Methanococcus vannielii SB: one gene and its partners. The protein of the gene in region 1 binds, or shares a complex with, the protein of each later gene. Links are inferred from orthologs where the notes say so. Each region holds a gene or a part of one and is shown in the gene's direction. Other genes may lie near its edges.

Evidence for each region.
Region 2: the proteins of MEVAN_RS07270 (region 1) and MEVAN_RS07890 are in contact, whole or in part, in a cryo-EM structure (PDB 9H1L), measured with the Methanococcus maripaludis proteins. The link is inferred for Methanococcus vannielii SB from one-to-one orthologs. Residues at the interface, in WP_011170365.1 of Methanococcus maripaludis: Ser79, Ser81, Arg82, His83, His84, Ala112, Gly113, Lys114, Asn115, Ile116, Asn139, Phe140, Glu141, Ser142, Cys143, Gly162, Pro163, Arg178, Arg179, Ala180, Gln181; in WP_104837391.1 of Methanococcus maripaludis: Cys8, Asp10, Ala12, Gly13, Ile16, Tyr17, Arg19, Ile20, Thr23, Cys41, Gln43, Asp44, Pro46, Phe48, Asp134, Asn137, Arg138, Val139, Phe140, Pro141, Glu142, Gly143, Arg145, Glu161, Lys162.
Region 3: the proteins of MEVAN_RS07270 (region 1) and mcrC are in contact, whole or in part, in a cryo-EM structure (PDB 9H1L), measured with the Methanococcus maripaludis proteins. The link is inferred for Methanococcus vannielii SB from one-to-one orthologs. Residues at the interface, in WP_011170365.1 of Methanococcus maripaludis: Arg6, Glu8, Gln30, His32, Val33, Met34, Gln35, Tyr39, Leu80, Ser81, Arg82, Leu85, Pro86, His87, Cys90, Asp91, Ser93, Glu94, Arg97, Lys98, Lys102, Pro103, Asn104, Met105, Ile106, Gly107, Ala109, His110, Lys122, Glu123; in WP_011171501.1 of Methanococcus maripaludis: Arg5, Lys6, Glu7, Gln8, Ile9, Val10, Asp11, Cys12, Arg13, Ala14, Val15, Met16, Gly17, Gly19, Glu20, Gly22, Gly23, Leu24, Gln26, Arg27, Gly28, Thr29, Phe30, Ala31, Glu32, Leu34, Asn36, Thr51, Tyr59, Arg62.

The regions. Positions count from the first base shown.
Region 1 is NC_009634.1:1,440,966-1,444,109, forward strand. What follows is about bases 9-2,990. They hold MEVAN_RS07270 (methanogenesis marker 7 protein), read left to right. Parts: upstream 9-1,019; coding sequence 1,020-1,961; downstream 1,962-2,990. Other genes in these bases: MEVAN_RS07265 (CBS domain-containing protein), read left to right, coding at 31-999; MEVAN_RS07275 (hypothetical protein), read left to right, coding at 2,040-2,471; MEVAN_RS07280 (lactate utilization protein), read left to right, coding at 2,632-2,990. In the rest of the region: more of MEVAN_RS07280, read left to right, coding at 2,991-3,144.
Region 2 is NC_009634.1:1,549,913-1,553,017, reverse strand. What follows is about bases 76-3,018. They hold MEVAN_RS07890 (methanogenesis marker 17 protein), read left to right. Parts: upstream 76-1,242; coding sequence 1,243-1,794; downstream 1,795-3,018. Other genes in these bases: MEVAN_RS07885 (ACT domain-containing protein), read right to left, coding at 2,997-3,018; MEVAN_RS07895 (MoaD/ThiS family protein), read left to right, coding at 938-1,132; ilvC (ketol-acid reductoisomerase), read left to right, coding at 76-893. Also shown: more of ilvC, read left to right, coding at 1-75; more of MEVAN_RS07885, read right to left, coding at 3,019-3,105.
Region 3 is NC_009634.1:893,568-896,664, forward strand. What follows is about bases 1-2,935. They hold mcrC (methyl-coenzyme M reductase I operon protein C), read left to right. Parts: upstream 1-1,137; coding sequence 1,138-1,734; downstream 1,735-2,935. Other genes in these bases: mcrB (coenzyme-B sulfoethylthiotransferase subunit beta), read left to right, coding at 1-634; mcrD (methyl-coenzyme M reductase operon protein D), read left to right, coding at 646-1,128; mcrG (coenzyme-B sulfoethylthiotransferase subunit gamma), read left to right, coding at 1,744-2,526; mcrA (coenzyme-B sulfoethylthiotransferase subunit alpha), read left to right, coding at 2,574-2,935. In the rest of the region: more of mcrA, read left to right, coding at 2,936-3,097.

The DNA.
Region 1 (3,144 bases):
TATATTCAAGGTTATCTTTATGGTGGTTTAATGTTATTTAAAAAGCTTTCAACAATTGAACGGGTTTATAATATTGGTTTAGAGCATGAATCATTAATAAATGTCTTTAAATACATTACAACTTTTATAAATGAGTCTGAAAATGACCTTATACGGCTTTACGATTTAAAAATACTTGAAAAGATTTCAGCAAGCGAAATAATGACAAAAAAAGTCATTTCACTAAAAGAAGATGATAGTACTGAGGAATTAGTGCGCCTTATAAAAGAGTACCGGCACATGGGATATCCAGTAGTTGATTCAAATAATAAACTTTCAGGCATAGTTACTTTTGAGGATTTGAGGACTAAAAAACAGAAATTTGGGGCGCTAAAGAAGCTAAAAATAAAAGATATAATGACAAAAAAAGGCAATTTAATAACTATTTCTAACGAAACTTCCGCTTCCGAAGCACAGCGAATAATGGTAAAACACGACATTGGAAGATTAATTGTAGTTGATTCAATGGAAAATTTTGTTGGAATACTAACCAAAGGAGATATTGTAAGGACTTTTGAGATATATGGGGAGAATACAAAGGTAAATGATTGCAGGCACATTACAAACATCTATTTTTACGATGATAATAAATCAAAAGTGGAAAATCTTGCAGAAGACCTCATAGTTTTAATGGGTGCAAGAGGATATATTATTACTGAAAAATCGGATTACATCGAAATATCTGATAGAGAATGGGAGTCCATTGCCAAAATCATGAAAAGAAATAAAAAAATAGACCATATTTCAATAACGACAAATTTATTGAATATTCTTGACCTAAATATCACCAAAGAAATTTTAAATTTGATGGAAAAGCCCAAATTTGAAGAAATAATTATTACTGACCACATCACGTTAGTAGATGAGCGTTCAACTATCCAAAGATTTATCACCGATGTAACAATTTTTGAAAAGAGTATGAAGACTTTTGGGACAATTACTGTCAGGATTGACTTTTAAGTTTCATTTTGGGTGAAAAGATGTATCAGGTAATAAGGTATGAAGGTGGAGTTTATAAAAACAACGTCTTAAAGGAATGGATTGAAGATACGGGCGGATTTATAATACAAGAGCACGTAATGCAACTTGATGTTTACATGACTGTTGCAATTCCGGGAAGTGAAATCGAGAATTTCAGGGAAGAGGCGAAAAAATACAAGGGAAAAATCGTTGAAACCCCGCTAGCAGGGATTGAAATTGCAGTAGTTTCCCCAAGTCTTTCGAGGCATCACTTACCCCATATTGCATGCGATGTTTCAGAATACGTTAGAAAATTTGGTGCAAAGCCAAACATGATAGGTTTAGCACATGGGGCAGGAAAAAACATAAGTCAGCTCCGTGAAAAAGAAAAAAGATTAATTCAAGAGCATGATATTGCAATATACGTTATGGGAAACTTTGAAAGCTGCATAAAAGATAAAATACACCTTTTTAACGTAGATGTACCGCTTGTAGTTACCGGTGGCCCTGAAAAAATAGATATACCTTATACATACGTTGGAAACCTTGGAAGGAGGTCGCATCGACTAAGGCATGGTGAAGAAATAAGGGCATTAAGACAGATGATTGACGAAGTAACAAAGAAAATAGCAGATAAACGTGCTGAGCTTTCATATGACCCGCCAATTATTCCCCCAGTTGTTGTAAAAGATGAAATAGAAAAGAAAGTTGTTGTAAAAGATGAAATAGAAAAGAAAGTTGAAGAAGTAAGGGGACTTTTAGCACCAATGCCGATTGTAACCCAATTGGATGGCCTAAGGATTAAAATGGATTACGATAGGAATTTTGAAGAGATAGAAAATTTAAAAGTAGGAAAATACCTTTTAAAAGATATATCATATATTTCAAAATCAGAAATGAAAAACTATATACTTATAAAATTAAAATCAACATCAGAAGTTAAAAATTTAAATAAATATTAATCTATAGTAACATTAAGTCATATTTAAATAATATTTTAAAACTAACAACCGTGTTAAAAATAAAATCGGGCGAAAAAAATGGAAAACGAGAGAAATTTTGAAAATGAAAACATTGATATTATTGAAATACCCCTTCCCCCAGGTATTCCTCAGTCAGTTATAGGGCGTCTTTCATGTATAAATGGAATAGGCTATGAAATAAGGAAAAATGAAATGATGGATAAGGAGTATCCCGTAATTACTGGAACAAAAGAGCAAATTGATTATGTAAAAGAATACATGGCCCTTTTTACCGAGTTAAAACTTGCATTAAGAGATATTTCAAGGCTTGCAAGAAGATTTAAAACAGAAGTTAAACTTTATTGTGAAGAAGAGGAATTAAGATACATTCTTTCCTTTGCAGTTTCTGATGTTTCTGGAAAAGAACGATTTTTCGTTTTAGATGAAAAACCAGAAGGCGAATATGAAAAAATTGTTATATTAGATAAAGAAATTTTTGTTTACATCTAAATTTTTTATTTTAATACATTTTTTAAAATTTTTTTATTTTAATTTAAATTCATAAATTCAAAAAAAATCTTTTTAAACTAAATCTAAAAATTTTAAAATTACATAGATTATTTACGGAAGTTTTTCTAAAGTATTATACAGAACTTTTTTAGGTGGTTTTATGAATGAAGTTCACGAGTGGCATAATGAACTTATTGGAAAAAAACTCATTGAAAATTTAAAAAAAAATCTTTTTGATGCGTATTACTTTTCCAGCGAAAAAGAAGTTTCAGAATTTATTTTAAACTACATTGGAACCGGGACTAAAGTTGGATTTGGGGGATCAGTTACTGTAAACTCGTTAGGAATTTTAGAAAAAGCAATTGAAAAAGGGGCGGTAATTTTAGACCATAACACACCTGAAATTACAATTGATGAAAAAATGGAAATAATGCGACAGCAGTTAACATCGGATTTGTTTATTTCAAGTACAAATGCAATAACTGTTGATGGAAAACTTGTAAATGTGGATGGCGTTGGAAATAGGGTTTCAGCAATGTCATTTGGCCCAAAAAAAGTAATTGTTGTAGTTGGGTTAAATAAACTTTGTAAGGATGTAAAAACCGCATTTGAAAGGATTAAAATGGAAGCGGCTCCAAAAAATATGAAACGATTGGGATTTTTAAACCCATGT
Region 2 (3,105 bases), 110 kb from region 1 along the record:
ACATGAAAGACAGCGGTTTAAACGTTGTAGTTGGTTTAAGGAAAAACGGTGCTTCATGGGAAAACGCTAAAAACGATGGTCATGAAGTATTAACGATTGAAGAAGCTTCAAAAAAAGCAGACATAATTCATATATTAATCCCTGATGAATTACAGGCTGAAGTTTACGAAAGCCAGATAAAACCATACCTTACAGAAGGAAAAACATTAAGCTTCTCACACGGCTTTAATATCCATTATGGGTTTATTATTCCGCCAAAAGGAGTTAACGTGGTTTTAGTTGCACCAAAGTCACCCGGTAAAATGGTTAGAAAAACATACGAAGAAGGATTTGGTGTTCCGGGATTAATCTGTATAGAAGTAGATGCTACAAATACTGCATTTGAGACTGTTTCAGCAATGGCAAAGGGGATCGGCCTCTCAAGAGCAGGCGTTATCCAGACAACATTTAGGGAGGAAACTGAAACCGATCTTTTTGGTGAACAGGCAGTATTGTGCGGCGGAGTTACTGAATTAATTAAAGCAGGATTTGAAACACTCGTTGAAGCAGGATATTCACCTGAAATGGCGTATTTTGAAACATGCCACGAGTTAAAATTAATTGTTGACTTAATTTACCAAAAAGGATTCAAAAACATGTGGCATGATGTAAGTAATACTGCAGAATATGGTGGACTTACAAGAAGAAGCAGAATCGTTACTGCTGACTCAAAAGCTGCGATGAAAGAAATTTTAAAAGAGATTCAAGATGGAAGATTTACAAAAGAATTTGTTCTTGAAAATCAAGCTAAAATGGCACATTTAAAAGCAATGAGGAGACTTGAAGGCGAATTGCAAATTGAAGAAGTCGGTTCAAAGTTAAGAAAAATGTGTGGTCTTGAAAAAGACGAATAATTTTTATTTTTTATCTATTTATTTACTTTTTTAGGGGGATTTTTTTGAAAATTTTCGCAAAAATTGGTGAAAACTCTTTTGAACTTGAATTTTCAAAAGATATAACTATAAACGATATTTTGAATCTTTTGAAAATAAAAGATGTTTTGGTCGTAAGAAACGGCGAAATTTTGTCAGACGATGATTTAATATATGAAAATGAAACTTTAAGACTCGTCCCTATAGTTTCGGGAGGATAAGTTTCAAAGTGAAATATTTAATATAACATTTTTTTCCAGAAATATAGTTACTATTTGTATAATCTATATTATCCAATTTACATTATTTAACTCTGTATAAAGGTGTTTTAATGGCTTATATTGATATTGACTGTAACGATATTAAAGGCAAAGAAATCTACGAAAAAGTTATACAGACATCGTTAGAAGATTTAGTTTTAGGAAAAGCGATTGTAAAATCAAAGATGATTTGTAGGCAGGATATTCCATACTTTATAATTGGAATACTGCCAAAATCAACCTCGAAATTAATAAGGTTAAGAGATGTTGTAACCGTTGAGGAGACAGTTGAAGAAAATGGGAAAGTAGTCTACAAGTTAAAAATAGATGATGAAACGTATGCTACAGAACTTTTAGAGAAAATAAACGTGATAGATCAGCCTTCAAGATTTGAAATCATAACGGATTCAAAAATAGATTCGGATATGATAATTCATGATGCAAAGGAAGACTTTGTTGAAAGGGTTTTAGACTTCATGAACCGGGTTTTTCCAGAAGGAATGAGAGTTAGAAAAACATTTCGTGGAACTTCAATAGTGATGGTTGCATCTGAAAAACCAATTGAAGAACATTGGGAAAAAGAAGCTTTAAACCTCCAAAAGGAGCTTGAACAATTTAAATGATTTATTGGCCCCGTTAATTAGGATAATTGCTATAAAAAGTAATTCAAACCAGGTGTGCAGAGCCATTAAGGGAATGCCCATCATACTGGTTAGAATACCATGTAAGGTATTCTTCAATATATCTAGTAAAATGTTCAACAGGATTTCCACCATTTTTGGCCATAAATCTTTTTTAAGACTACTAAGTGCTTGTAGTAATTGATATTAATAGTATTAAACCATATATATTAGTAAAATCTTTTTTAACTGCATAATCCCCAAATTAGATTTAAAAATTATTTTAAATCGCTACCACCTATAAAGTTTAATTTATAGTTTTACAATTAAAATTGAGAATTTTTAATATTTAAAAACCATAGTATTTAGTTTATTTTTTCCTTTAAAGGGTTTAAAGTCGTTTTAATAAGTTTAATACGATTTTAAATGCTATTTAAGTAGTAGAAATATTTATATAGTTTAATTATAATTAATATATTTAAGCATTATTAAAAATATTAAGAGTGCTTAAAAATTACGTAAATTTATCGAATAGTATAAGCAAGAGGTGAGTTAAATGAACTCGAGAAGTGGAATTAGCGGTAAAAAAAGAAATAAATAATTAAGTAAATACTAGCTAGTGTAAAATACAGTTTAGTAGTAAGATGTACAAATTAAATTTATAATAATATCCTAACTAAAAAATCTTTATATGTAGTCAGTAACTTAAAAGTATCTTTTTTACGTGTTTTATAGTTTTTAGCTCAATTTAGCTCTGAAAATTTTTAGCATTTAAATCCCAATTTAAAAGTACTTTCAAATTCAAAAAAGCATTAAGTTATGTAAAATTGTTATTTTTAAAGTATTATTCATTAATTTTATTTATAAGTTTTTTAATCCCTATAATTTCTTCAATTTTAGTATTATCTAATTTTTCGGAGTTTAGTACTTTACTTATCCATTTTGAACTTGTGGTTATATAATAAGGGTCCCCAATATATTTATATATTTCAATGTCGAGTTTAGACCACCTAATATACACATTTTCAAGGTTTCCACTACATTCAAAGTTAGATAACTTATCAATACAGCTTTCTAAAATGGATTTAATATTCCCACTCCGTAAGGTTAATTCCCCACAAAGAAAAATATTTATTTTAAACTATTTAAATTGAACAGTCTTAAATTGTATTATGCAGGTTTAAATAGCCAATGTAATTTAACAATTAAATTCTGTGCATGTATTTAAAAATATTTTCGTGTTGTACGTTTATTTTAACTCCTATTTCAGCCCCTAATCGTTCAAGATCCTGTTTTAAATTCGAAATATCGCCT
Region 3 (3,097 bases), 550 kb from region 1 along the record:
CGAAAGACAGCACTTACTTGGTTTAGCTTACCAAGGATTAAACGCTGACAACTTAGTAATTGAATTCATTAAAGCAAATGGAAAAGGAACTGTTGGTACAGTTGTACAGTCAGTTGTTGAAAGAGCACTTGCTGACGGCGTAATCGTTGTTGATAAAACAATGGGCTCAGGATTTAACATGTACAAGCCAGCTGATGTAAACAAGTGGAACGCTTACGCAGCAGCAGGTTTAGTTGCAGCAGCAGCAGTAAGCTGTGGTGCGGCAAGAGCTGCACAAAACATCGCTTCAGTTATTCTGTACTATAACGACATTTTAGAGTACGAAACTGGTTTGCCGGGTGTTGACTACGGTAGATCAATGGGTACTGCAGTAGGATTCTCATTCTTCTCACACTCAATCTACGGTGGCGGTGGACCTGGTATCTTTAACGGAAACCACGTTGTAACCAGACACTCCAAAGGATTTGCAATTCCTCCAGTATGTGCAGCAATGTGTGCAGATGCAGGTACGCAGATGTTCTCACCTGAACACACTTCAGCATTAGTTGGTGCCGTATACTCAGCATTTGACGAGTTTAGGGAACCGATGAAATACGTAATTGAAAGAGCATTAAACATTAAAGATAAATTATAAGGTAGTAATCTATGATCGAACTTGAAGTCTTCCCACATAGGTATTTAAAAGCAGAAACAACTGAAAACTTCCTAAATAGTGCTTATTCATTTAGCACTGTTGAAAGAGTAGTAATACATGGAGAATCACTCCCTAAAAAAGTAGGATACGGTCCTGCTAAAGGGTCTCCGGTAAATCATTCTGAAAAAAAGGAAATTACTGTTAAAGGAGTTCCGGTAGAACTCAATCTTCAGGTTGGAAGATTATGGGTTTTACTAAAGGATGAAAGCGAAATTGAAAAAATCGATGAACTTTGTAAAGAACTTTTCCCATTTGGATACCGGTTAACAAAGGGTAAATTCTTAAGGGATACTCCTACAGTATCAGACTTTATAAAATACGGGGAATCTGCGGTTGAAAATATCGACCCCAAATTATTAAGTGCAACTGATCCAAGAAGTAAGTTTCAAAATTCCGTAAAAATGATTCCAAAAAGTGAAAATTCGACAGAATAATGTGATTTTATGCCCGTAGGTAGAAAAGAACAGATTGTTGACTGTAGAGCTGTTATGGGTCTTGGTGAAGGAGGTGGACTTGCTCAAAGGGGGACTTTTGCAGAAGGACTTCGTAACGACGTGGTCGTTGTTGCAATGTCGCCTGGGAGAAGGCATATTACAAAACCCGTATGCGAAATTACCTATGGAATAAGGGAAGCAGGAATTCAAACCAGCGTTCTAGTATTGGATGCAGGAGGGGGAATTCCTTCAGATGCTCCACAGGGAAGTTTAGGCTCAACTTTTGGGCTTAAACCTGATGAAGCACGACAAGTTAATCGACATAAATTATGTGTAATTCACTTTGGAAACGTAAAAAGTCATATAATCTATAAAGCTAGGTTATTCTTAAAGTACGTGACCATTCCTACAATTATAGTTTGTCAGTCTCCAGTGGACATGGAAGACTTTGCAAAAATTGGAATTAAGACCCTAGACGTAATGCCTTTAGAACCTAAAACTGAGGGCACTATTGTCGAAATTATTACAGGCGTAGTAAGGGGGGAATCTTCCCCACAAAAAAAGATTGATGAAATCATAGAAAGCATAAAAAAACATTTAGGTTAAGGTGATCTTATGGCATATAAGCCTCAGTTCTACCCTGGAGCAACAAAAGTTGCTGAAAACAGACGAAATCACTTAAATCCAAACTACGAATTGGAAAAATTAAGAGAAATCCCAGATGAAGACGTTGTAAAAATCATGGGACACAGGCAGCCTGGTGAAGACTACAAAACAGTTCACCCACCATTAGAAGAAATGGACATGCCAGCTGACTACGTAAGAGACTTAGTAGAGCCATTAAACGGTGCTAAGGAAGGACACAGGGTTAGATACATCCAGTTTGCTGACTCAATGTATTTTGCTCCTGCTCAACCATACGACAGGTCAAGATTGTACATGATCAGATTAAGGGGAGTAGATGCAGGTACGCTCTCAGGAAGACAAGTTGTTGAATGTAGAGAAAGTGACCTTGAAGAATTCTCCAAAAACTTGCTTATGGATACCGAACTCTTTGACCCTGCAACATCAGGAGTAAGAGGTGCAACTGTACACGGCCACTCCTTAAGATTAGATGAAAACGGAATGATGTTTGACGCATTACAAAGATGTGTGTTCGACGAAAAAACCGGACACGTAATGTATGTAAAAGACCAGGTTGGAAAGCCACTCGACCAGCCAGTTGACGTTGGAGAACCAATGCCTGAAGCAAAATTAAGAGAAATCACAACCATCTACAGAAAAGATGGTATCGCAATGAGAACAGACCCTGAAGTTATTGAAGTTGTAAAGAGAATCCACAGAGCAAGAACTCTTGGTGGATACATCCCTACAAACGAAATATTCAAAGGATTATAATTAATTCTTAAATTAAAAAAAACCTCTTAAGCCATTGAGGTGAACTTATGGAAGCTGAAAAAAGATTATTCTTGAAAGCATTAAAGGAAAAATTCGAAGAAGATCCAAAGGAAAAATACACAAAATTCTATACCTACGGCGGTTGGGAACAATCTGCTAGGAAAAGAGAATTTGTTGCAGCTAACGAAAAAGTTTTAGCTGAAAAAAGACAGGGAGTTCCACTTTACAACCCTGATATTGGTGTTCCTTTAGGACAGAGAAAGTTAATGCCTTACAAATTGTCAGGAACTGACTCATACTGTGAAGGTGACGACTTACACTTCATGAACAACGCTGCTATCCAACAGTTATGGGACGATATCAGAAGAACAGTTGTTGTAGGTATGGACACTGCTCACTCAGTTTTAGAAAAAAGATTGGGTGTAGAAGTAACTCCTGAAACAATCAACGAATACATGCACACAATTAACCACGCACTTTCAGGTGGTGCAGTTGTTCAAGAACACATGGTTGAAGTTCACCCTTCCCTTGCATGGGATTCATACGCTAGAATCTTCACTGGTGACGATGA